Regions from separate parts of the Bacillus sp. N12A5 genome, predicted to be linked through region 3. Evidence: predicted binding sites of a transcription regulator. Region 3 holds the regulator's gene; each other region holds the start of a gene.

Region 1 (5,937 bases), on a different contig from region 3:
CATCGCAGCCCCTAATGAGCCGTACGGAATATTCACAAACGAATAACCGATGCCCCAAATCATGTAGGATGCATATGCATAAATCAGTTTTCCGGTCGTTGATACATTAGGAGACAGAAAAATAAGTACAGTAAGCACCGCAAGCACGATGCTGCCGATTAATAGATAAGGCCTGAATTTCCCCCGCTTGCCGATGTTTTTGCGATAATCGATTGATGAGCCGACAATTGGATCTGTGATCGCTGCAAACAGCTTGCTGACTAAAAAAATGCCTCCGGCCATCGCAGCCGGGATTCCCGCTACATCAGTAAAATACTTCAATAAATAAATCTGGCCGAGATCAAACATAAAACCGTTGCCAAAATCACCAAAACCATAGGAAATCTTCTCTTTCAATGAAAGCCTTTTCTCTGTTTCGATCGACACAACCTTATTTGCCAGTTCAGTTCGCATCTTCCACCTCTGTGTCTTAGAAATTTTCGGGCAGTGATCCGCTCAGTGATGCTGAGTGGACACTTTGTTACACGTTTGCTTACTCTTCTTGAAATTGAAAATAGTGTTTCGCATTGTCATAGCAAATTCCTTGCACAATGCTTCCTAAAAGCTCCATATCACGCGGCACTTCGCCGTTTTCCACCCATTCCCCGATCAAATTGCAGACGATCCGCCTGAAATATTCGTGGCGCGTATAAGAAAGAAAGCTTCTGGAATCGGTGAGCATGCCGATAAAGCGGCTGAAAAGGCCGACATTTGACAACGCTTTCATTTGATCAAGCATCCCGTCTTTTGTATCATTAAACCACCAGGCCGTGCCGAATTGGATTTTTCCCGGGGTGACACCGTCCTGAAAACTGTTGATCATGCTGGCGATGACATAGTTATCGTTTGGATTCAGTGAATATAAAATTGTCTTCGGCAGCTGGTTCTTCATCTCAACTGAGTTCAGCAGTTTATATAAAGGCTTGGCTATTTCTTCATCATTCATAGAATCATAGCCTGTGTCAGGTCCGAGCCTCTTCATCATCTTTGTATTCGTATTTCTTAAGGCGTTGATATGAAACTGCATCGCCCAATCGAGTTCCGCATACAAACCGCAAAGAAACTGAAGCGTATACGTCTTAAATTTCTTCTCATCTTCATCAGCAACCTCTGTTCCTCGCAATCTGTCAGAAAAAATGCGGCCCGCTTCCTCTTTTGTCGTTTCGGCAAATACCATTGAATCGATCGCGTGATCAGACACTCTGCCGCCGGCTGAATGGAAGAACCGCACTCGTTTTTCCAGCGCCCTTAGAAACTCATCGTATGTTGAAATCGATATGGCTGCAGCGTTTTCAAGTGCCCGCACCCAATCAGGAAAGCCTTCACGATTAATCTCAAGCCCTTTATCCGGCCGAAATCCTGGCAGCACGCTGACAGGAAAATCTTTGTCTTCTTTTAATAATAGGTGGTATTCAAGAGAGTCGACAGGGTCATCCGTTGTGCAAACGACCTTTACATTTGATTTCACAATCAAATCTCTTGCCCCGAAGCCTTCTTCTTTGAGCAGTTCATTCGTCTGTTTCCATATAGCCGGCGCGGTTTGCTCATTTAAAACATCATAAATGCCAAAAAAACGCTGCAGTTCTAAGTGGGTCCAATTGTAGAGGGGATTGCCGATCGCCATAGGCACGGTTTTCGCCCAAGCCATAAATTTCTCTTCATCAGTCGCATCGCCTGTAATGTATGTCTCTTCAATCCCATTGGCTCTCATAATGCGCCATTTGTAATGGTCTCCATACAGCCAGGCTTCCGTGATGTTTTGAAATGTCTTATTTTCATAGATTTCTTTCGGGCTTAAGTGGCAGTGGTAATCAATAATCGGCATGTCTTTCGCGTAATGGTGATAGAGGTTGACAGCGGTTTCATTTTTCAACAAAAAATTTTCGCCCATAAAGGGTTCCATGTCCTCACCGTCTTTCATTCTATTTCAAAATGTTAACGTTAACATTTTGATTTAGTCTTATTTTACCTTTATATTCCTCTAGGATCAATGTCTTTTTTTGAAACAAAAAAAGACATTGCCGGAAAGCATCCCCGAAGGAACGCTTTTGGCAATGTCTGATCCACAAGAAAGGATTAGTAAGCCAGGCTGAATAGTCCTTTAATGTGTGTTAAGTAGCGTACGTTACTTGCTTCTTTCATCAAGGAAGCAGGAAGACCTTTAAGCGGTGTAGAATTAGCACCAATGATGGCAACCGCGTCTTTGCGTCCAAGGCTTGCAAGTGTACCAGAGTTTACTGGCTTGAATGTTTCAAGCGTTTTGCCTTCTAAGTAAGCGAATAGGTTGTAACCAATCAGCTCACCCATTTGCCATGCGATTTGTGCAGTTGGCGGGTATGGACGGCCATCTGGAGCAAAGTAAACAGCGCTGTCTCCGGCAACGAATACATCTTCGTGAGATGTAGATTGCAGGAAGTCATTTACTGTCGCACGTCCGCGGTTCACTTCAAGGCCTGATTCACCGACTAATGGGTTACCTTGTACGCCGCCAGTCCAAACAAATGTGTTGGCAACAACTTTTGATCCGTCTTTCAGATCAATCACGTTGCCTTCTACATTTGTAACAGGAAGACCTGTTAAGAACTCAACGCCGCGTTTTTCAAGACTTGTCGTCGCACGTTCGATAAGATCATCCGGAAGAACAGGAAGGATTTTCGGACCTGCTTCAACCAGTTTCAGTTTGATTTCTTTATGGTCTACGCCGTATTTTTTCGCAAGGTTTGGCATGATGTCAGCAAGCTCACCGACAAGCTCAACGCCTGTTAAGCCGCCTCCGCCGATAAGGATTGTTGCATCTGCTTCGTTTTTCGTTTTAGAGTACTCACGCACACGATCTTCAACATGTTTGAAGACTTTGTTCGCATCAGCAGCAGATTTCAATACCATGCTGTTTTCTTCAAGACCTGGGATGCCGAAGTAAGCTGTGACAGAACCAAGTCCTACAACAAGCGCATCATAAGTTAATGTAGAACCGTCAGCAAGCGCAACTTCTTTTTTATCTACTGAGAAAGAGCTTACTTCCGCAATTTTAAGATCAATGTCTTTGCCTTTGAAAAGTTTTTCTAATGGCATTGCAACCGCTTTTTCAGACACGTTGCCTGCTGCAAGGCGGTGTAATTCCGTAATGATTTGGTGAGTTGGGTATTTGTTTACCACTGTCACGCGTGCTTGTTCTTTTGTGTAATGTTTGCGAACTGTTAGAGCAGAAAGAACTCCGCCATAACCAGCGCCTAGAATGACAATATGTTTTGACATCGTATATCCTCCGTCCTTTATATCAATTTGTATCTGAGATTATTTTTGGTTTTCGCGTTCGTTCATCACTTCAAGGTAGCTGTTAGCAAAACGGAACAGCTTTTGAGCTTGAGGATCCTTCAGCATGCGCAGCAGGCCGAACAGTCCAATCGTTTCGTTGCTTGCTTCTGCACGGTCTTTTGCTTCGATTGCAGTCGCAGCTACTTCTTTCGCCGTTTCTTTTACAGGCTCAAGAATTTCAGTGATCGCACCGACTGTGTCGCTTTTTAGCACTTCGTCAGTTGCTACAGACTGAGCGAAATCATAAGACTTCGTTAAAATATTCACTAACTCAGTCAGCTTCGGAAGCTGGTCAACTAAAACAGTCAGTGATTCTTGAACTTCTGGCTTTAATAGCTGATCAATAAGATCTTGCTGGCTTTGGCTGACAGACGCATTTGTTTGATCGATTGTTTCTGGCATATCCAATTCTCCTTTACTATAAGCAGTTTGCTGATTTTTTTTGGAAAGGGTAGTGCCTCTCCCTGATCTCACGCTTGAAGGCATAAGAATAAGGATTGTGAATTCATGCACAATCATTTACAAAAATAAATGTTTACTACCCAGTTTTTCATCTTGCCATATTCAGTATTATTTTTATCTCAAAAATAAACAATTGAATAAGTCAAAATCCTTTACTCTCTCTGAAAATAGCAAACACAAAAAACTCCAATTCGATTACCTTCTATATGATAACACTTTTTGAACAAAATTTGAACGTGAATTGCTTCGATTATGAAATTAATTTATTTGGAGCTCGTGTCATATCGTTTCTCTGGCACTAGTTATTGACAATCCAGCAATTTCTCCCCTTCACTTTACCCATATTTCCAAAAGAGGAGCCCTTTTTCCTGTGATCGGGTCTTTCGCCGGCAGCGGCACCTGCTTGATCTGTTTCATCGCTTCCTTCCGTTCATCTGGCTCTCCCGTCTTCATATCATACTGAATGCCCCCCGGATATGCGCCGATGACGGTAAAATCTGAGCTAGCACTTAGCTTTTTATGGCCGACTCCGGCTGGAATCACGACAGCGTCACCGGATGAGAAAGGAATGACGGCCCCTTTCTCTCCCCCAAATTGAATCATGGCCTCTCCGCGGACAGCAATCAGCACTTCATGTGTATTGCTGTGATAATGATGGTATGGAAAAACACTGCCTGACCAGCTGTTTGACCAGCCATGCCAGTTGACGGTCCGCTCTGCCTCACTCGTATCCCTGAACGCGTTTTGATACCGAACGAGCGGAAAATTTGGGTGATTCGGAATCCTGCCGTCATCCTGAAAGAAGTACGTCTGTGTCTTTGTTCCCATCAATGTCACCTCCTATTTTTTGTCTTCCACACCTAGCGGCTCGCAAAACCTGATGTTTTTCTCACGATTCCATTGAACTGAATAATACCGAATAGTATAGTATAAAAAATAATGCCAAAATGAGGGATATCATGAAAGCAATCATTATCGGAATATTAGCTTCACTCTTTTTCGCCGTTACCTTTATTTTAAACAGGGCGATGGAGTTATCCGGAGGCAGCTGGCTTTGGAGCTCTTCGCTGCGCTTTATTTTTATGGTGCCTTTTTTATGTTTGATAGTCATCATGAGAGGGACATTCGCTCCTCTTTTACAAGAGATGAGGAAAAAGCCGTTCTTTTGGATCAAGTGGAGTTTTGTCGGTTTTGTGCTTTTTTACGCGCCGATTACCTTTGCGGCTGCTTACGGTCCCGGATGGCTTGTAGCCGGAACTTGGCAAATCACCATTGTAGCCGGTGTGCTCTTATCTCCTTTTTTCTATGTCAAAAAAGACATGCCGGGTGGTCCGCAACTCGTTCGGCAAAAGATTCCCCTAGTATCACTTGGCACTTCCGTGATCATCCTGATCGGAGCGGCGCTGATTCAGCTTCAGCATGCAGAATCGCTTTCAGGGAAGATGCTGCTTTTCAGTGTGCTGCCGGTTGTTATTGCGGCTTTTGCCTATCCGTTAGGAAACCGGAGAATGCTGGAAGAATACGGAGGCCGGCTTGATACATTTCAGCGCGTGCTGGGAATGACATTGGCAAGCCTTCCGTTCTGGCTTATACTGGCGGCTTACGGCTGGTGGTCAGACGGCCTTCCATCAGCAGGGCAAACCGTTCAATCCTTTATCGTTGCCGTCAGCTCAGGCATCATTGCGACGGTTTTATTTTTCTGGGCCACTGATATGGTAAGAGACAACCCGCAGAAACTCGCGGCCGTTGAAGCCACTCAGTCCGGTGAAGTGATTTTCGCGCTGTTTGGTGAAATTGTTCTGCTGTCAGGCGTTTTTCCGTCCCTGTTATCATTTGCCGGTTTATTCATTATTATTGCGGGGATGGTATTACATACCTTTGCTTCACAGCCGAGAAAACCGAAAAAGAAAACACAGCCAAACCTGACCGCATAGTTTGAGCAGGAGAATAGGTGAAAGCCTGTTCTCCTTTATTTTTTCTACCAAAAGGCATCGGTTTCACGTTATATTTAAATATAGGTTCAGCCTACTTATACTGAAAGGTGATTATTGTAATGGAAGCAAATGATCAAACACAAAACATACCAGCCATTTCCTTTAGATCAGTCAGAAAAAGCTATGA
Region 2 (5,937 bases), on a different contig from region 3:
GTATCGGCTCCGGAAAAAATGTAATTGATGACGAAAGGGCAAAGTCTTCGGACTTTGCCCTTTTTTATGAGGAAAACGTGTGATGTAATTCACAATCCTGTTTGCTGAGTTTTTGTATGATAAGACTGATTATTGAATCATTGAAAGGGGCAAGCCAAATGATCAACCGTCAACACATTCAATTATCGTTACAGTCATTAAGCTTGGTGGCAGGGTTTATGGTTTGGGTTCTGATTTCATCACTTATTTCCCAAATCACATTAGATATTCCTTTAAGCAAAGGCGAGATTTCTTTGGTGACGGCGATTCCCGTGATTCTTGGATCGCTACTCCGCATTCCTTTAGGGTATTTGACGAACAGGTTTGGCGCGCGGCTGATGTTTATGATCAGCTTCATCCTGCTTTTGCTTCCGGTGTTTTGGATCAGTATCGCGGATTCTTTGTTTGACTTAATCGCGGGCGGTTTTTTCTTAGGGATCGGGGGAGCGGTATTCTCCATTGGAGTGACATCCCTTCCGAAGTATTATCCGAAAGAAAAGCACGGTGTCATCAATGGGATTTATGGAGCCGGAAACATCGGAACCGCCATTACCACATTTGCGGCGCCTGTTATCGCACAAACTGCGGGCTGGAAAGCAACCGTGCAGATGTATATGGTGCTGCTGGCTGTCTTTGCATTGCTGCACGTATTGTTTGGAGACCGGCATGAGAAAAAAGTGAATGTTTCCGTAAAAACTCAAATCAAAGCCGTTTATCGAAATCATATTCTGTGGTTTTTAAGCTTGTTTTATTTTATTACGTTTGGCGCCTTTGTCGCCTTCACCATCTATCTGCCGAACTTTCTGGCGGGGCACTTTGGGCTGAATCCAGCGGACGCCGGTTTGCGGACGGCTGGCTTTATTGCCGTCTCCACGCTGCTCAGGCCTGCGGGCGGATTCCTGGCTGATAAAATGAGCCCGCTCCGCATCTTGATGTTCGTATTTGCGGGGCTTACTTTATCAGGCATCATCTTATCATTTTCGCCGACGATCGGCCTTTATACGTTTGGGTCATTAACGGTGGCAGTCTGCTCAGGCATAGGAAACGGGACCGTTTTTAAACTGGTGCCTTTCTATTTTTCGAAGCAAGCGGGAATTACCAACGGGATTGTGTCTGCTATGGGCGGATTAGGAGGTTTTTTCCCTCCGCTGATACTGGCGAGTGTCTTTCAGGCAACAGGCCAATACGCGATCGGCTTTATGGCGCTTTCAGAAGTAGCGTTAGCGAGCTTTGTTCTTGTCATATGGATGTATTGGCAGGAAAGAATGAAAACGCACATGGAGAGAAACAGTCAGAGCGTCAACTAGCAATGGCATTCACAAGATTGTTAGTTTTTTCTGGGTGGGTGCAAATCAATTCACGTTACAATAAACATACGCAACGTGACTTTCTTCGAGGTGAGCTCATGAATTTTCTCTCTGTCCGACCATCTGATAGTGACTTTCTTTCCAGCAGTCTGCATGAATTGCTGGAATCAATCAGCACGAAAAGAAAAATGGAAAAACACACGTATTTGTTTCGAGAAGGAATGGATGCAGAAGAGCTTTATCTGATTCAATCGGGACTCATTGAAATCGGCAAGCTGACGTCTGACGGAAAAGACCTGACGCTTAGAATCTGCCAAAAAAACGATATCGTCGGGGAATTAACACTTTTTACTGAGGAACCGATATATATGCTCAGTGCAAAGGTGCTAGAGGATGGCGAGGTGCTCGTCATTAATAAAAACAAGCTGGAAAAGGAATTAATCCAAAACGGTGCTTTGACATTTGAGTTTATGAAATGGATGAGCACCCATCTCCGGAAAATACAGTCCAAAATCAGGGATCTGCTGCTTCACGGCAAAAAGGGTGCGCTCTACTCCACTCTTATCCGCTTATCAAACAGCTATGGGGTGGAACGAAGCGACGGCATTCTGATTAATATTACGCTGACAAATCAGGATTTGGCAAAATTTTGCGCAGCAGCAAGAGAAAGTGTCAACCGCATGCTGGGAGATCTCCGCAAACAAGGGGTTATTTCGATAGACGAATCCGGAAAAATTATTTTGCACAAGCGGGATTTTTTACGATGCGAGATTGAATGTGAAAACTGTCCGCTGGAGATTTGCAATATTGACTGAGAAAACCAAGGGCCGCTGGCGGTCCTTGGTTTTTCATCTTGTGATAAAGAGACACATGACGGCGAAAAAGACGCAGGCATTCACAATTTCCAGAATGCCGACCGTTTTGACAGGCCAATTCCTTCCGTGAAAAAACCATGCCCGCAAACTGCTTGGGACAAAAGCAAGAAATGCCCATCCTGCTCCGAGAAGAGCCGCTAGAAAGGGGAGCAGCAGGTGATATCCCCATGACCAGTATGCAAATGCCCTGTTTTTTCTCTCCCGTATCACCGACTTCACATAAAAGGAACTCCCGATAAAAAATAAAGCGGATTGCATGAATATAAACCAAGCCCAGCCGTCGAGTGTTCCAGTCCCCAGCCAGCAGCTTGCAAGCCCGCCTGAACAAAAGAACAAGACACCCGCAATATCATTCACTAGCGCCCGTTCGTTTTTTCGGCGGGCATAATACATATGGATGAGAAACAGCGGCAATAAAGAAACGCCAACCCAGAAGAGCGGCGGCTTATGAAAAACAGAGACAATCAAAAAGCAGCAGGCCGGAAAACCGTAAAACCATATCCACTTTTGATAGGGTTTGATTTGTTTCTTTTTCAAGGCGAGCGAAACGGGATAAACCGCCAAGTAAAGGAAAAGCCAGCCTAGGAAGAGCGGAATATGCCAGAAAACAGGGCCTCCCTTGACCATCCCGAGCAAAAATGGAATCAGCAGCATCGCCCATGCACCGTGCTGCTTCGGAATTAGCGCCTTCATCAAAATCCTCCTTTTTTATTTTATTATAAATGCTGTCATCCTCCAGATGAGTGACATTCATCATACAAGCTGTGAAATACATCACTGCTGTACAGGCTCAATCGGGCTACACTAAAGCTATCCTTAACACAGGAGGCTTTCCTATGAATCAGTGTGACTATTTATTTTTTCTGAAACAACTTCCCATGTTTAATGAAGTGCCTCAATCCATTGTCGAAACCTTGCTGAAAAATGGGACATTTATCTGCGGCTTATGTGATCAGTCTCCATCCTTTCTTCATTCTCAATCCGTCTATATTGTATTAAAAGGAAGTGTCCGTTTTATGGACAGCAGGCTCCCTGAAGGATCGAAAACCGTTGCGCTGTGGGAAAAAGGCGATGTGTTTCCGATTGATGAAAAAGGCGGGCTGTATTTATCGCCATTTATCTCAGTCAATGCCTCTCCTGATATTCTAATACTCAATATCCCTTATTACATATTTAAGAAAATGATGTCTTACAATGCGCAGCTGCAAATGAACTTTTTGGCCATGCTTCAGCAAAATGTCTTTTGTTCCTATCAATTATTTTTGCGGTACCTGCATACCTCACAGGATGAAAACGCCGAGCCCGGTTCCTAATGAGAACCGGGTGTTTTGATCTTACATGACAGGCGGCTAATGAGGAGGCCTTCCTGATCGCCGCGTTCATTACATCCTGTGAAAGTTCTTCCTTCTCCCATGTGTGAACATTTTGTGAAAAAAGCAGAGTGTGTGACATAGTTCACAAGGAAACACGCTGTCTCTGTTTATAGTGGAACTTAGCATCACCTGACTCGGAAGGAGTGAACTCTTATGAAGAAAAAGAAAATGAGTCCGTTGTTTAGGAGATTACATTATTTCTCTCCTATCGAACACCATTCAAATAAACATAGCCAAACCACCCGCGAAGATCGCGATTGGGAGAATGTATACAGAAACAGATGGCAATACGACAAAGTCGTTCGCTCCACCCATGGCGTCAATTGCACGGGGTCTTGCAGCTGGAATATCTATGTGAAAAACGGCATTGTCACATGGGAAGGGCAAAACCTAAATTATCCATCAACAGGCCCCGATATGCCTGATTTCGAACCGAGAGGCTGTCCGCGGGGGGCGAGTTTTTCATGGTATATCTACAGCCCGCTTCGTGTGAAATATCCATACGTGCGCGGTGTGCTGATTCATTTGTGGCGGGAAGCACTGCAGACGCATCAAAATCCATTAGAAGCCTGGAAATCGATTGTGGAAAACCCTGAAAAAGCGAAGTCCTATAAACAGGCAAGAGGAAAAGGCGGGTTTGTGCGTGCCGAATGGCCGGAGGTGCTGAAGCTGATTTCAGCCTCTCTGCTGTATACAGTGATGAAATACGGGCCAGACCGGAACGTCGGTTTTTCTCCGATTCCGGCTATGTCCATGATCAGCCATGCCTCAGGCTCCCGGTTTATGTCGTTAATCGGCGGCCCTATGCTCAGTTTTTATGACTGGTATGCGGATCTTCCCCCGGCATCCCCGCAAATCTGGGGTGACCAGACGGATGTTCCGGAAAGCAGTGATTGGTACAATTCGGGCTATATCATCACATGGGGCTCCAACGTTCCATTAACGAGAACGCCTGACGCGCATTTTTTGGCGGAGGCCCGCTATAAAGGCGCTAAGGTCATTTCGATCAGTCCGGATTTTGCAGAATCCTCAAAGTTTGCGGATGACTGGCTGAGTATCCGCCAAGGGACTGATGGGGCGCTTGCGATGGCCATGGGTCATGTCATTTTGCAGGAATTTTACGTGAACCAAGAAACTGAACGTTTTATTGAGTACGCGAAGCAATACACCGATTTTCCATTCTTCGTCACCCTGTCAAAGGAAAATGGCGTATATACAGCGGGCCGGTTTCTTCATGCGAAGGACATCGGGCGGCAGACAAAGCATGATCAGTGGAAGCCTGCAGTCTGGAATGAACAGACAGGCGCATTTGCCATACCGCAGGGGACAATGGGCTCGCGCTGGGATGGGCAGCAGAAATGGAACCTGCACATGATTGATGAAGAAACCGGGGAACCGATTGAACCCCGTCTCTCTGTGCTGGGAATAGAAGACGAAATCGGCACGGTGCACATCCCGTATTTTTCAAATGACGGAAACAAAGTGCTTGATCGGGATCTTCCTATTAAAAAAATGCACCTGAACGGTGAAGAGACGTACGTTACGACTGTGTTTGACTTGATCCTGGCTAACTACGGCGTGAACCGGGGCATCGGCAAACGATCAGCTGTCTCCTATGATGATCCTGAGCCGTTTACGCCTGCCTGGCAGGAACAGATGACAGGAATCAAAAAAGAAGCTGTCATTAAAATTGCCCGAGAATTTGCCCAGAATGCGATCGATACAGACGGCCGGTCCATGATTATCGTAGGAGCGGGGATTAACCACTGGTTCAACTCCGACACAATCTACCGGGCAGTGTTAAATCTTGTTTTACTGGTAGGCGCCCAAGGCGTAAACGGCGGAGGCTGGGCCCATTATGTGGGGCAGGAAAAGCTCCGTCCTGCTGAAGGATGGCAGACGATTGCAAATGCAAAGGACTGGGAAGGCGTGCCTAAACTGCAAAACGGCACCTCATTTTTCTACTTTGCGACAGACCAGTGGCGTTACGAGGACCAGCCGATCAGTGACCTGGCTTCACCGATCGCTGCGTCATCCCGCTACAAGCACCACGCCGATTACAATGTGCTGGCGGCGCGGCTAGGGTGGCTTCCGTCATACCCGACTTTTAATCAAAACGGCATCGATCTGTACAAAGAAGCTGAAAAGGCAGGGGCGGCAACACCTGAAGACGTAGGTGCGTACGTGGCCTCACAGCTCCAAGAGAAAAAACTGAAATTCGCAATTGAAGATCCTGACAATGAAGTGAATTTTCCTAGGAATCTCTTCGTATGGCGAGCGAATCTGATCTCCAGCTCAGGAAAAGGGCACGAATATTTTCTCAAGCATTTGCTGGGGACGACG
Region 3 (5,937 bases):
GATTTACCGATTCCGTTAGGGCCGACAAGCGCAGCGCTTTCTCCTCTTGTGAGCATGAACGATACCTCTGTTAAAAGCGGCGGCTGGTTTTCATAGCTGATTGTGAGATCCTGAACGCGTAGGACCTCATTTCCGCTCTGTTTTGTAATATCAAAATGAAAGCTTGCGGATTTTTCATCGCCGAGCGGTTTTGACATGACTTCCATTCGTTCAAGCTGCTTTCGGCGGCTTTGCGCTCTTTTTGTGGTAGAGGCTCTCGCCAAATTTCGATCCACGAAGTCCTGAAGCTTTGCGATTTCATCCTGCTGCTTTTCATACATTTTCAGATCTTTTTCATACTGCGCGGCTTTTTGGTCGAGATAAGCGCTGTAGTTGCCGTGATACCTTTTGCTTTCGGCTCTGGAAACTTCGTATACTTGGTTCACCACTTTGTCCAAAAAGTAACGGTCATGCGATACGATGAGAATGGCGCCTGAATAGCCTTGCAAATAATGTTCTAGCCAGGTTAGCGTATCAATATCCAGATGGTTTGTCGGCTCATCGAGAATGAGCAAATCAGGCTGTGTTAATAGAAGCTTCCCCAGGGCCAGCCTTGTTTTCTGGCCTCCGCTGAGGCTTTGCACCTGTGTTGAATCGTCAAAATGGCTGAAGCCGAGGCCGTGAAGAACAGATCTGACATCCGCTTCATATTGGTAGCCTCCTTTATCCTTGAATTCCTGCTGAAGCCGGTCGTAGGTTTTCATGATGCTTTCCAATTCACCGGGATCAGCTGCCGCCATGTTTTCTTCCATAGCCCGCATCTCTTTTTCCATTGCTTTTAAGTGGTCAAAAACGGTCAGCAGCTCTTCTTTTATGGTAAGCTTAGAATCCAAGCCCGTATGCTGGGCAAGATATCCCATTGTAATATCTTTCGGTTTAATGATTTCGCCCTTTTCATACGAAAGCTGGCCTGCGATAATTTTAAGAAGCGTGGATTTTCCCGCGCCATTTCTTCCGACAATGGCGATGCGATCACGATTTCTGACTTCCAGCTTTATATTGTTTAAAATAGTATCAGCACCAAATGATTTGGACAGCTGATTAATTTGTAAGATCATCATATTATTTCACCTCTGCTATAATAAGTTAAGTGTAGCTTATGAACCAGAAGTCAGCAAACAATACATTGGCCATATAAGACATAGAGAAGAAAATAGTGTATGATCTGTTTAAGGAGCGTTTTAATATGAATGGATTTTCTCATTTTAATGAACAGGGCAGAGCCCAGATGGTGGATATTAGCGAAAAATCTTCGACTGTCCGTACTGCGGCGGCTGTTTCAAGCGTACACATGAAGAATGAGGTGTACGAGAAAATACAGAGTCACGATATCGGCAAAGGAGATGTACTGGCTGTCGCACAGGTGGCAGGCATTATGGCCGCAAAGCAAACGTCGAATATCATTCCGATGTGCCATCCGCTTTCATTGAGCGGGGTAGATATATCGTTTGACTGGAAAATAAAAGAAGCAGAAGTTATACTTCATATAAAAGCACAGGTCAAAACGAAAGGGAGTACAGGTGTGGAAATGGAAGCGCTCACTTCTGCATCGGTGTGCGCTCTTACCGTTTACGATATGTGCAAGGCCCTTGATAAGGGAATGGTCATCGGCCCTACTTTCTTGCTGGAGAAGACAGGCGGGAAAAACGGTGATTTCAAAAGAGAACTATCCGAGTATAATTTGGAGGACCAAAAATGAATAAGGATCAATCAAAAATTCCGCAGGCGACGGCAAAACGGCTGCCGCTTTACTATCGCTTTTTAAAGAATCTGCATGCGTCAGGAAAACAGCGTGTATCATCCGCTGAACTCAGTGATGCCGTAAAGGTTGATTCTGCCACGATTCGGAGGGATTTTTCCTATTTTGGAGCTCTTGGCAAAAAAGGATACGGATATAATGTGGATTATTTGCTGTCTTTTTTCCGAAAAACCCTTGATCAGGATGAGATGACAGACGTCATCTTGATCGGTGTCGGGAACTTGGGAACGGCATTTCTTCACTACAATTTCACAAAAAATAATAACACAAAAATTTCTATGGCTTTTGATATAAATGAGAGTAAAATAGGAACTGAGGTAGGCGGCGTGCCCGTCTATAACCTTGATGACCTTGAACAACACGTGAAAGATGAATCAGTTGCCATTCTTACAGTGCCAGCAGTTGCCGCTCAATCGATTACAGACAGATTGGTCGCGTTAGGAATCAAGGGCATTCTTAATTTTACGCCGGCCCGTTTGAATGTGCCGGAACACATTCGAATTCATCATATAGATTTAGCAGTTGAGCTTCAGTCACTGGTTTATTTCTTGAAGCATTATTCAGTTTTAGAGGAAATCGAATAGAGGGAAAGGAGGAGCCCACATATGCCGATCGGTCCTGGAAGCCTTGCTGTTATCGCAATCGTTGCTCTGATTATCTTCGGCCCTAAAAAGCTGCCTGAACTGGGGAAAGCTGCGGGAGACACACTTCGTGAATTCAAAAACGCTACTAAAGGATTAACGAGTGATGAAGAGGAAAAAAAGAAAGAAGATCAGTAAGTTAGGATGACTCGAATGAAAGTGAATCAAATGTCGCTGCTGGAGCATATTGCTGAGCTTCGAAAACGGTTGCTGATTGTAGCGCTGGCGTTTGTCGTTTTCTTTATCGCGGGATTCTTTTTAGCGAAGCCGATTATTGTGTATCTGCAAGAAACAGATGAAGCGAAGCAGCTTACGCTTAACGCGTTTAACCTGACAGACCCGCTTTATGTGTTTATGCAGTTTGCGTTTATCATCGGCATTGTCCTGACCTCGCCGGTTATTCTTTATCAGCTTTGGGCTTTTGTGAGCCCGGGCCTCTATGAGAAAGAGCGCAAAGTAACGCTCAGCTACATTCCGATCTCTATTTTGCTGTTTTTAGCGGGCTTATCTTTTTCATATTATATTTTATTTCCTTTTGTTGTTGATTTTATGAAGCGGATCTCTCAGGACTTGAATGTCAATCAGGTGATCGGAATTAATGAATATTTTCATTTTCTGCTGCAGCTGACGATTCCGTTTGGACTGCTGTTTCAAATGCCGGTCATCCTCATGTTTTTGACTAGGCTCGGAATTGTGACACCGATGTTCTTGGCGAAAATCAGAAAGTATGCGTATTTTACGCTCTTGGTGATCGCAGCCCTGATTACACCGCCTGAGCTTCTGTCCCATATGATGGTTACAGTCCCGCTTTTGATTTTATATGAAATCAGTATTCTGATATCGAAGGCCGCCTATCGGAAAGCGCAGAAAAGCAGTACAGCCGATCAGGATGTGTCTTCGGGGCAATAATAAAAAATCCATTTCTCTTGCGAGAAATGGATTCAGCGTATTGACAAACCCCTGCATTCGTTGTCAAGCCTGTGCGTTGGTGCTCACGAATGAAAACATTCGCTCCGCTCCAATGCTCGCCTTTCCTAGACTTCAAGGGTTTTCAATCACGCTGAAAATGACAAAATCCTAAAACGAAAGCCGTTTTAGGATTTAATTTGAATCCATTTCTCATTCAGAAATGGATTTTCTTTATTTTTGGTTCTTTTTGATTTTAAATGAAAAGGCGAACATCTTAAAAGAAATGCTGATGTTGTAAGCGGCGAACACCATCAGCAGGATGGAGTAAAACGACCACATGCTGCCTGGCGAGCTTGCGGCAAGATAAGTAAAGATGCATCCTACGGCAAAGTAGATCATTCCCCAAACTACCGGGTTTCTCATAAAAATAATCCTCCAATAATCAATTGCATTTGTGTGCTCTGCTGTTCAAGGTAATTCCGAACAGGCTCAAGCTGCATGATGACGACGAATGTATTCATCATTAAATGGGCGAAAATCGGCACCCATATCCGTTTTGTTCTCGCATATAAAAATGCAAAGGTAAAGCCCATCGCTGTATATAGAAGAAGATGCTTCAAATCAGCGTGAACAATACCGAAAATAACCGAGCTGATCAGTCCTGCGAAAAAGAAATTCGTTTTTTCGTACAGCGTCCCAAAAATGATTTTTCTGAAGATGATTTCTTCTAATATAGGCCCGACGATGGAAGAAACGATAATCATGAGCGGGACTGCCTGAATGACATCCAGAATCGCTTGTGTATTTTCTGATTCTCTTCCGATGCCAAAAACATAATATTCAATAGAGCCTGCTATTCCTTGAGAGAAAAGGGCAATGAAAAAACCGGCTATCGCCCAAAGGATAGAAAGTCCGATTGAGTCCTTCTGTCCGTTTCGCAGCGTTTCTTTCGGAACGGTTCTCAGAATCAGCAGAACAACAACGAGACAGGCGATAAAGCTGATGACGGACCATAATCCTTGTGCATGCAGCATATTTTCATTTGTAGGCTGTCCTCCGGCATAACCGAATTTAAATAACAAGGGAATCGCGATTAATGCGGAAAACTGCATGATGATATATGTCAAAATAATAAACCAATACTGTTTTCTCAAATGGTATGTACTCCTTTGTTAAGTGGGTTTCGTTCATCTACAGCTATTGTAACATAATCGGTACGGGGGTGAAAAAGCTAACGGAAAAGGGAGCGGAAAAGAATGATGTAAGCGTGAAAAATTTTTTATCTTATCACTTGAAATTGGAAGGGAGATTCTTTATTATAAGAATTGTGTTAGCACTCTTTAGTGCTGAGTGCTAAAATTACATATTCATACTATTGAGGAGGTTATTACATTGTTAAAGCCATTAGGTGATCGCGTTGTCATTGAACTCGTAGAATCTGAAGAAAAAACTGCCAGCGGAATTGTGTTGCCGGATTCTGCAAAAGAAAAACCGCAAGAAGGCAAAATCGTGGCAGCTGGTTCAGGTCGCGTGTTAGAAAGCGGAGAGCGCGTTGCTTTAGAAGTAAAAGAGGGCGACCGCATTATCTTCTCAAAATACGCAGGTACTGAAGTGAAATACGAAGGTACTGAATACTTAATCTTACGTGAAAGCGACATTTTAGCTGTTATCGGCTAATTCTTAAATAAACAATATTTAAAACATTTGAGGAGGTCTTGTAAACATGGCAAAAGAAATTAAGTTTAGTGAAGAAGCTCGCCGCGCAATGCTTCGCGGTGTCGATGCACTTGCTGATGCTGTTAAAGTAACTTTAGGACCAAAAGGACGCAACGTGGTTCTAGAGAAAAAATTCGGTTCTCCGTTAATCACAAATGACGGTGTAACAATCGCTAAAGAAATCGAGCTGGAAGACGCGTTTGAAAACATGGGTGCTAAGCTTGTTGCTGAAGTAGCCAGCAAAACAAACGACGTTGCCGGTGACGGTACAACAACTGCAACAGTTCTTGCGCAAGCAATGATCCGTGAAGGCCTTAAAAACGTAACAGCAGGCGCTAACCCTGTAGGCGTGCGTAAAGGGATGGAACAAGCTGTATCGGTTGCGATCGAAAACTTAAAAGAAATTTCTAAGCCAATCGAAGGAAAAGAGTCTATCGCTCAGGTTGCTGCGATCTCTGCGGCTGATGAGGAAGTCGGAAGCCTTATCGCTGAAGCAATGGAGCGCGTAGGAAACGACGGCGTTATCACAATCGAAGAGTCTAAAGGCTTCACAACTGAGCTTGAAGTTGTTGAAGGTATGCAATTCGACCGCGGATATGCGTCTCCTTACATGGTAACTGACTCTGATAAGATGGAAGCGGTTCTTGACAATCCTTACATCTTAATCACAGACAAAAAAATCACAAACATTCAAGAAATCCTTCCTGTGCTTGAGCAGGTTGTTCAGCAAGGCAAACCATTGCTTCTGATCGCTGAGGATGTTGAAGGCGAAGCACTTGCTACACTTGTTGTGAACAAACTTCGCGGCACATTCAACGCAGTGGCTGTTAAAGCTCCTGGCTTCGGTGACCGCCGTAAAGCAATGCTTGAAGA
Region 4 (5,937 bases), on a different contig from region 3:
GCTGCCATTTCCAATGAGATTAAGAGTATTCCAAACTGGACCCATGGAAACACACAAATTAAAAACTGGTCTGACCGATGGGATGTCACGCAGAATTCATTGCTGGGGCTGTATGATTGGAATACACAAAATACACAAGTGCAGTCCTATCTGAAACATTTCTTAGAAAGAGCATTGAATGACGGCGCAGACGGATTTCGATTTGATGCGGCCAAACATATAGAGCTTCCGGATGATGGGAATTACGGCAGTCAGTTTTGGCCGAATATCACAAATACATCTGCGGAGTTCCAATACGGAGAAATCCTGCAAGATAGTGCCTCCAGAGATGCTGCATATGCGAATTATATGAATGTGACAGCATCTAACTACGGCCATTCCATAAGATCTGCTTTAAAGAATCGCAATCTGAGCGTGTCAAATATCTCCCATTATGCATCTGATGTGTCTGCGGACAAGCTAGTCACATGGGTGGAATCGCATGATACGTATGCCAATGATGAGGAAGAGTCTACATGGATGAGTGATGACGATATTCGGTTAGGCTGGGCAGTGATTGCTTCTCGGTCAGGCAGTACGCCTCTCTTCTTTTCCAGGCCTGAGGGCGGCGGAAATGGTGTGAGATTCCCAGGGATAAGCCAAATAGGCGACCGAGGAAGCGAGCTATTTAAAGATCAGGCCATCACTGCGGTCAACACATTTCACAATGTAATGGCTGGCCAGCCTGAGGAACTCTCGAATCCGAATGGAAATAACCAGATATTCATGAATCAGCGCGGGTCACATGGCGTTGTGCTGGCAAATGCAGGTTCATCCTCTGTCACCATCAATACGTCAACGAAATTACCTGATGGCAGGTATGCTAATAAAGCTGGTGCCGGTGCATTTCAAGTAACGGATGGCAAACTGACAGGCACGATCAATGCCAGATCTGTGGTTGTTCTATATCCTGACGATATTGCAAATGCGCCTCACGTCTTCCTTGAGAATGTCAAAACAGGAGTCACCCATTTTTTCAATGATCAACTGACGATTACCCTGCGTGCAGATGGGAATACAGCAAAAGCTGTGTATCAAATCAATAAAGGGCAAGAGACAGCGTTTAAGGATGGAGACCAACTAACGATAGGAAAAGGAGATCCATTTGGAAAAGCATACACCATCACATTAAAAGGAACGAACAGTGAGGGCGTAATGAGGACTCAGGAATACAGCTTTGTAAAAAGAGATCCGTCTTCGGCCAAAACAATTGGCTATCAAAATCCAAACCATTGGGGCCAAGTAAATGCTTATATCTATAAACATGATGGGGGCAGGGCGATAGAATTAACCGGATCCTGGCCCGGAAAACCTATGGCTAAAAATGCAGATGGAATTTACACGCTGACGCTGCCTGCGGATACGGATACAACGAACGCCAAAGTGATTTTTAATAATGGCAGCGCCCAAGTGCCCGGTCAGAATCAGCCCGGCTTTGATTACGTGCAAAACGGGTTATATAATGACTCAGGCTTAAGCGGTTCACTTCCTTATTGAGGGCAAGCGATCAGAGGAAAAAATCAAAAGAAACCATCCTAGATGGTTTCTTTTTTGTTCATAAATCAGACAAAACTTTTCTCTTGCAATAGTTTGTGAAATGTTGCACAATATAAATGTGAAACACTTCACAAACAACATCAGAGAAAAACATACCCTGGAAGGATGATTAATGATGAACAAACATGTAAATAAAGTAGCTTTAATCGGAGCGGGTTTTGTTGGAAGCAGTTATGCATTTGCGTTAATTAACCAAGGGATCACAGATGAGCTTGTGGTCATTGATGTAAATAAAGAAAAAGCAATGGGCGATGTGATGGATTTAAACCACGGAAAGGCATTTGCGCCGCAACCGGTCAAAACATCTTTCGGAACATATGAAGACTGCAAGGATGCTGATATTGTCTGCATCTGCGCCGGTGCAAATCAAAAGCCTGGTGAGACACGCCTTGAATTAGTAGAAAAGAACTTAAAGATTTTCAAAGGCATCGTCAGTGAAGTCATGGCGAGCGGATTTGACGGCATTTTCTTAATCGCGACAAATCCTGTTGATATTCTGACTTACGCTACATGGAAATTCAGCGGCCTGCCAAAAGAGAGAGTGATCGGAAGCGGCACAACACTGGATTCTGCGAGATTCCGTTACATGCTGAGCGAATACTTTGGCGCAGCGCCTCAAAACGTGCACGCGCATATTATCGGAGAGCACGGTGATACTGAGCTCCCTGTCTGGAGCCACGCGAATGTCGGCGGTGTGCCTGTCAGTGAACTCGTTGAGAAAAACGATGCGTACAAACAAGAGGAGCTAGACCAAATTGTAGATGACGTGAAAAACGCAGCTTACCATATCATTGAGAAAAAAGGTGCGACTTATTATGGCGTTGCGATGAGCCTAGCCCGCATAACAAAAGCCATTCTTCATAATGAAAACAGCATTTTAACTGTCAGCACATATTTGGACGGGCAATACGGCGCAGATGACGTGTACATCGGCGTTCCGGCTGTCGTAAACCGCGGAGGTATTGCAGGCATTACTGAGCTGAGCTTAAATGAGAAAGAAAAAGAACAGTTCCTTCACAGCGCAGGCGTCCTTAAAAACATTTTAAAGCCTCATTTTGCAGAACAACAAGTCAACTAAAAATGCAACTATAGAGTAAAGGGCTGATTGTCAATGTGGGAGCAGTTGTATGATCCGTTTGGAAACGAGTATGTGAGCGCACTCGTGGCGCTCACTCCGATTCTCTTTTTTCTATTGGCTTTAACTGTTTTTAAAATGAAAGGCATTCTTGCGGCATTTCTTACCCTAGCCGTCAGTTTCTTCGTCTCTGTTTTGGCATTTCATATGCCGGTTGAAAAAGCAATTTCTTCTGTTTTACTTGGAATCGGGAGCGGGCTATGGCCGATTGGCTACATCGTCCTGATGGCGGTGTGGCTGTATAAAATCGCAGTGAAAACCGGTAAATTTACCATTATTCGTTCCAGCATTGCCGGCATTTCGCCTGACCAACGATTACAGCTATTATTAATTGGTTTTTGTTTTAACGCGTTTTTGGAAGGCGCGGCCGGTTTTGGTGTTCCGATTGCGATTAGTGCGGCACTGCTCGTCGAACTTGGATTTAAACCGTTAAAAGCGGCGGCGCTCTGCTTGATTGCCAACGCAGCCTCCGGAGCCTTTGGGGCGATCGGGATTCCTGTGATCACAGGGGCGCAGATTGGTGATTTGTCTGCTCTTGAGCTGTCACGGACTTTGATGTGGACGCTGCCGATGATCTCATTTTTCATACCGTTTCTGCTTGTTTTCCTATTAGACCGAATGAAAGGAATCAAACAGACATGGCCTGCCCTGTTGGTTGTGAGCGGTATCTATACAGCGGTTCAGACGCTGACAATGGCGGTGCTCGGGCCGGAATTAGCAAACATTTTGGCGGCCTTATTCAGTATGGGCGGGCTTGCGCTCTTCCTCCGCAAGTGGCAGCCGAAAGAGATCTACCGTGAGGAAGAGGCCGGCGATGCTGGTGAGAAAAAGGCATACAGTGCCGCTGACATTGCGAAAGCGTGGTCTCCCTTCTACATTTTAACTGCGGCGATCACCATCTGGAGCCTTCCTGCCTTCAAAGCGCTTTTCCAAGAAGGCGGACTGTTATATCAGACAACCCTTCTATTGAAAATTCCTTTTCTGCATCAGCAAATTATGAAAATGCCGCCGATTGCGCCATCTGCCATGCCGTTAGATGCAGTCTTTAAAGTCGACCTGCTGTCAGCGACTGGTACAGCAATTTTAGCGGCAGTCATCGTGACAGGGCTGTTCAGCCAAAACTTCTCTTATCGGGATGCCTTTGCTTCCTTGAAGGAGACTGGAAAAGAGCTGTGGGTGCCGATTATGACGATCTGCTTCGTGATGGGATTTGCCAATCTGGCCAACTTCGCAGGGCTCAGCTCTTCAATTGGGTTGGAACTGGCGAAAACAGGAGACTTGTTCCCGTTTGTCAGTCCAGTTCTCGGCTGGATCGGAGTGTTCATTACGGGTTCTGTTGTCAGCAATAACGCTTTGTTCGGACATTTGCAGGTTGTCACCGGAGCGCAGATCGGTGCGGGTTCTGATTTATTGTTAGCTGCAAATACAGCGGGCGGGGTGATCGCGAAACTTGTTTCTCCTCAGTCTATCGCCATTGCCGCCGCAGCGGTAGGCCAGACTGGCAAGGAATCTAAACTGTTTAAACGGACAGTGGCGTACAGCCTGATTCTGTTATTGATCATTTGTATATGGACGTTTATTCTAGCCAAATTAGGAGTGTAATAAAAAAAGCAGTACATGCCAGCCATGTACTGCTTTTTTGTTAATTTGCTTTCTTCTCCATTTCCGCTGTTGTTTTTACTCTGGCTTTACCCATAAACAAAACGGTAACTGCCGCGAGGACAATCGGAATCAAAGCGAGCAAAAAGACATATGTGATGCTTGATGACATCGCGTCAATGATGCGATTGAGGATCGCCTCAGGAATTTGGGAGCGTGTTCCTGCTTGGAAAATCTCCTGCGGGTCGCCGATATTTTGCGCGGCGCCAGAGCCCGCTGAGCCTTTCATGCCGCTGAAGGCGTCGCTCAGCTTGTTTGTGAATACGTTTGTTTGCACCGTTCCGAAAATAGTGACGCCCAGGGTCATCCCGAATGACCGCAAAAATGAATTTGTAGAGTTTGCCGACCCCCGAAAACGAGGTTCAAGATCATTCATTGATGCTGCCGGAAGCAGGGAGAAGTTAAAGCCTACCCCAAATCCTGAAATCATCATAAAGACGGTCAGCCAAACCCGTGCTGTGTCAGGCGTCATGTTGGATAGAAGCAGCATGCCGATAAAGAAAGCCGTAACAGATATCAGCATCAAATTGCGGAAGCTTGCCTTCGTTTGGAAGATCCCGCCGATCATGCTCCCGATGACTGACCCAATCATCATCGGCGTCAAAATGAAGCCAGCGCTCGTCGCTGAGCTGCCGTATACCGCCTGAACGAAAATCGGAATAAATACCGCTAAAATAATGAATGTTCCGCCATACAGGAATGCGAGAATCTGCGCTGTGGCAAACAAACGGTTTTTAAACATCCAGAAAGAAATAATCGGCTCTTCCGCTTTTCTCTCCACAATAAAAAAGGCAATGAAGAAAACGGCGAATACAATAAACAGGCCAATGATCTGAATGGAATTCCAATCGTATGTTTTGCCGCCAAGCTCAAGGGCGAACATCAGGCATACAATAGATACGACTAAGGTAATCGCACCGCCCCAGTCAATTTTCTGTTTTCTGTGCTCCAAAGATTCTTTGTAGTAGCGGATAATGAAAAACAATGACAATGCACCGATCGGCACATTAATGTAAAACACCCAGTGCCAGCTGATCGCATCTGTAATGATCGCGCCTAACAGCGGCCCAAGAACACTTGATAATCCGAATACAGCACCGAACATGCCGGACATTTTTCCGCGTTTTTCCGGCGGGAACAAATCAAAGATAATGGTAAAGGCAATCGGCAGGAGCGCGCCGCCTCCAATCCCTTGAATGGCCCGGTAAATGATCAGCTGATTCATCGTCTGTGCAATTCCGCATAAAGCCGACCCGATTAAGAAAAAAATAAGTCCAAACAGGAAAAAGCGTTTTCGGCCGTACATATCGGAAAGCTTTCCGTAAATCGGCATTCCAGCCATGACCGCCACCATATAGGATGCCGTCACCCAAGCGAATTTATCAAAGCTCCCAAGATCCGCTACGATGCTGCCCATTGCGGTCGCAACAATCGTATTGTCCATTGCAGACATCAAGATGCCCAGCAGGAGACCGAGGACCACAAATTTAGTGGAAGCCTGTTTTGCTGATGTGGTGTCCATTTGCTCTACCTCCTCTTACTTTTCT

What was found. The regulator Rex, encoded in region 3, represses fermentation and respiration genes when NADH is low (regulators of the CRP and FNR family bind a similar motif). The targets are predictions, from matches to a motif close to TTGTGAAATATTTCACAA.
Region 1: the regulator Rex is predicted to act here: its motif matches at 3,852-3,869, upstream of MOC09_RS01675 (DUF1641 domain-containing protein).
Region 2: the regulator Rex is predicted to act here: its motif matches at 3,665-3,682, upstream of MOC09_RS18010 (nitrate reductase subunit alpha).
Region 4: the regulator Rex is predicted to act here: its motif matches at 1,653-1,670, upstream of MOC09_RS05645 (L-lactate dehydrogenase).

The regions. Positions count from the first base shown of each region.
Region 1 covers NZ_JALAMR010000002.1:254,516-260,452, reverse strand. The annotation lists gene MOC09_RS01690 (MFS transporter) at 1-453, opposite strand, end outside; gene uxaC (glucuronate isomerase) at 533-1,942, opposite strand; gene MOC09_RS01680 (NAD(P)/FAD-dependent oxidoreductase) at 2,116-3,294, opposite strand; gene MOC09_RS01675 (DUF1641 domain-containing protein) at 3,334-3,756, opposite strand; gene MOC09_RS01670 (cupin domain-containing protein) at 4,147-4,644, opposite strand; gene MOC09_RS01665 (multidrug resistance efflux transporter family protein) at 4,776-5,750, shown strand; gene MOC09_RS01660 (phosphate ABC transporter ATP-binding protein) at 5,870-5,937, shown strand, end outside.
Region 2 covers NZ_JALAMR010000019.1:24,378-30,314, forward strand. The annotation lists gene argS (arginine--tRNA ligase) at 1-24, shown strand, start outside; gene narK (nitrate transporter NarK) at 159-1,346, shown strand; gene fnr (fumarate/nitrate reduction transcriptional regulator Fnr) at 1,445-2,161, shown strand; gene MOC09_RS18000 (YwiC-like family protein) at 2,195-2,914, opposite strand; gene arfM (Crp/Fnr family transcriptional regulator ArfM) at 3,058-3,534, shown strand; gene MOC09_RS18010 (nitrate reductase subunit alpha) at 3,748-5,937, shown strand, end outside.
Region 3 covers NZ_JALAMR010000007.1:270,124-276,060, reverse strand. The annotation lists gene MOC09_RS09340 (ABC-F family ATP-binding cassette domain-containing protein) at 1-1,100, opposite strand, end outside; gene moaC (cyclic pyranopterin monophosphate synthase MoaC) at 1,226-1,738, shown strand; gene MOC09_RS09330 (redox-sensing transcriptional repressor Rex) at 1,735-2,382, shown strand; gene tatAY (sec-independent protein translocase protein TatAY) at 2,404-2,577, shown strand; gene tatC (twin-arginine translocase subunit TatC) at 2,584-3,348, shown strand; gene MOC09_RS09315 (YdiK family protein) at 3,580-3,771, opposite strand; gene MOC09_RS09310 (CPBP family intramembrane glutamic endopeptidase) at 3,768-4,502, opposite strand; gene groES (co-chaperone GroES) at 4,741-5,025, shown strand; gene groL (chaperonin GroEL) at 5,072-5,937, shown strand, end outside.
Region 4 covers NZ_JALAMR010000004.1:71,344-77,280, forward strand. The annotation lists gene amyE (alpha-amylase) at 1-1,536, shown strand, start outside; gene MOC09_RS05645 (L-lactate dehydrogenase) at 1,709-2,674, shown strand; gene MOC09_RS05650 (L-lactate permease) at 2,708-4,333, shown strand; gene bmr3 (multidrug efflux MFS transporter Bmr3) at 4,374-5,912, opposite strand.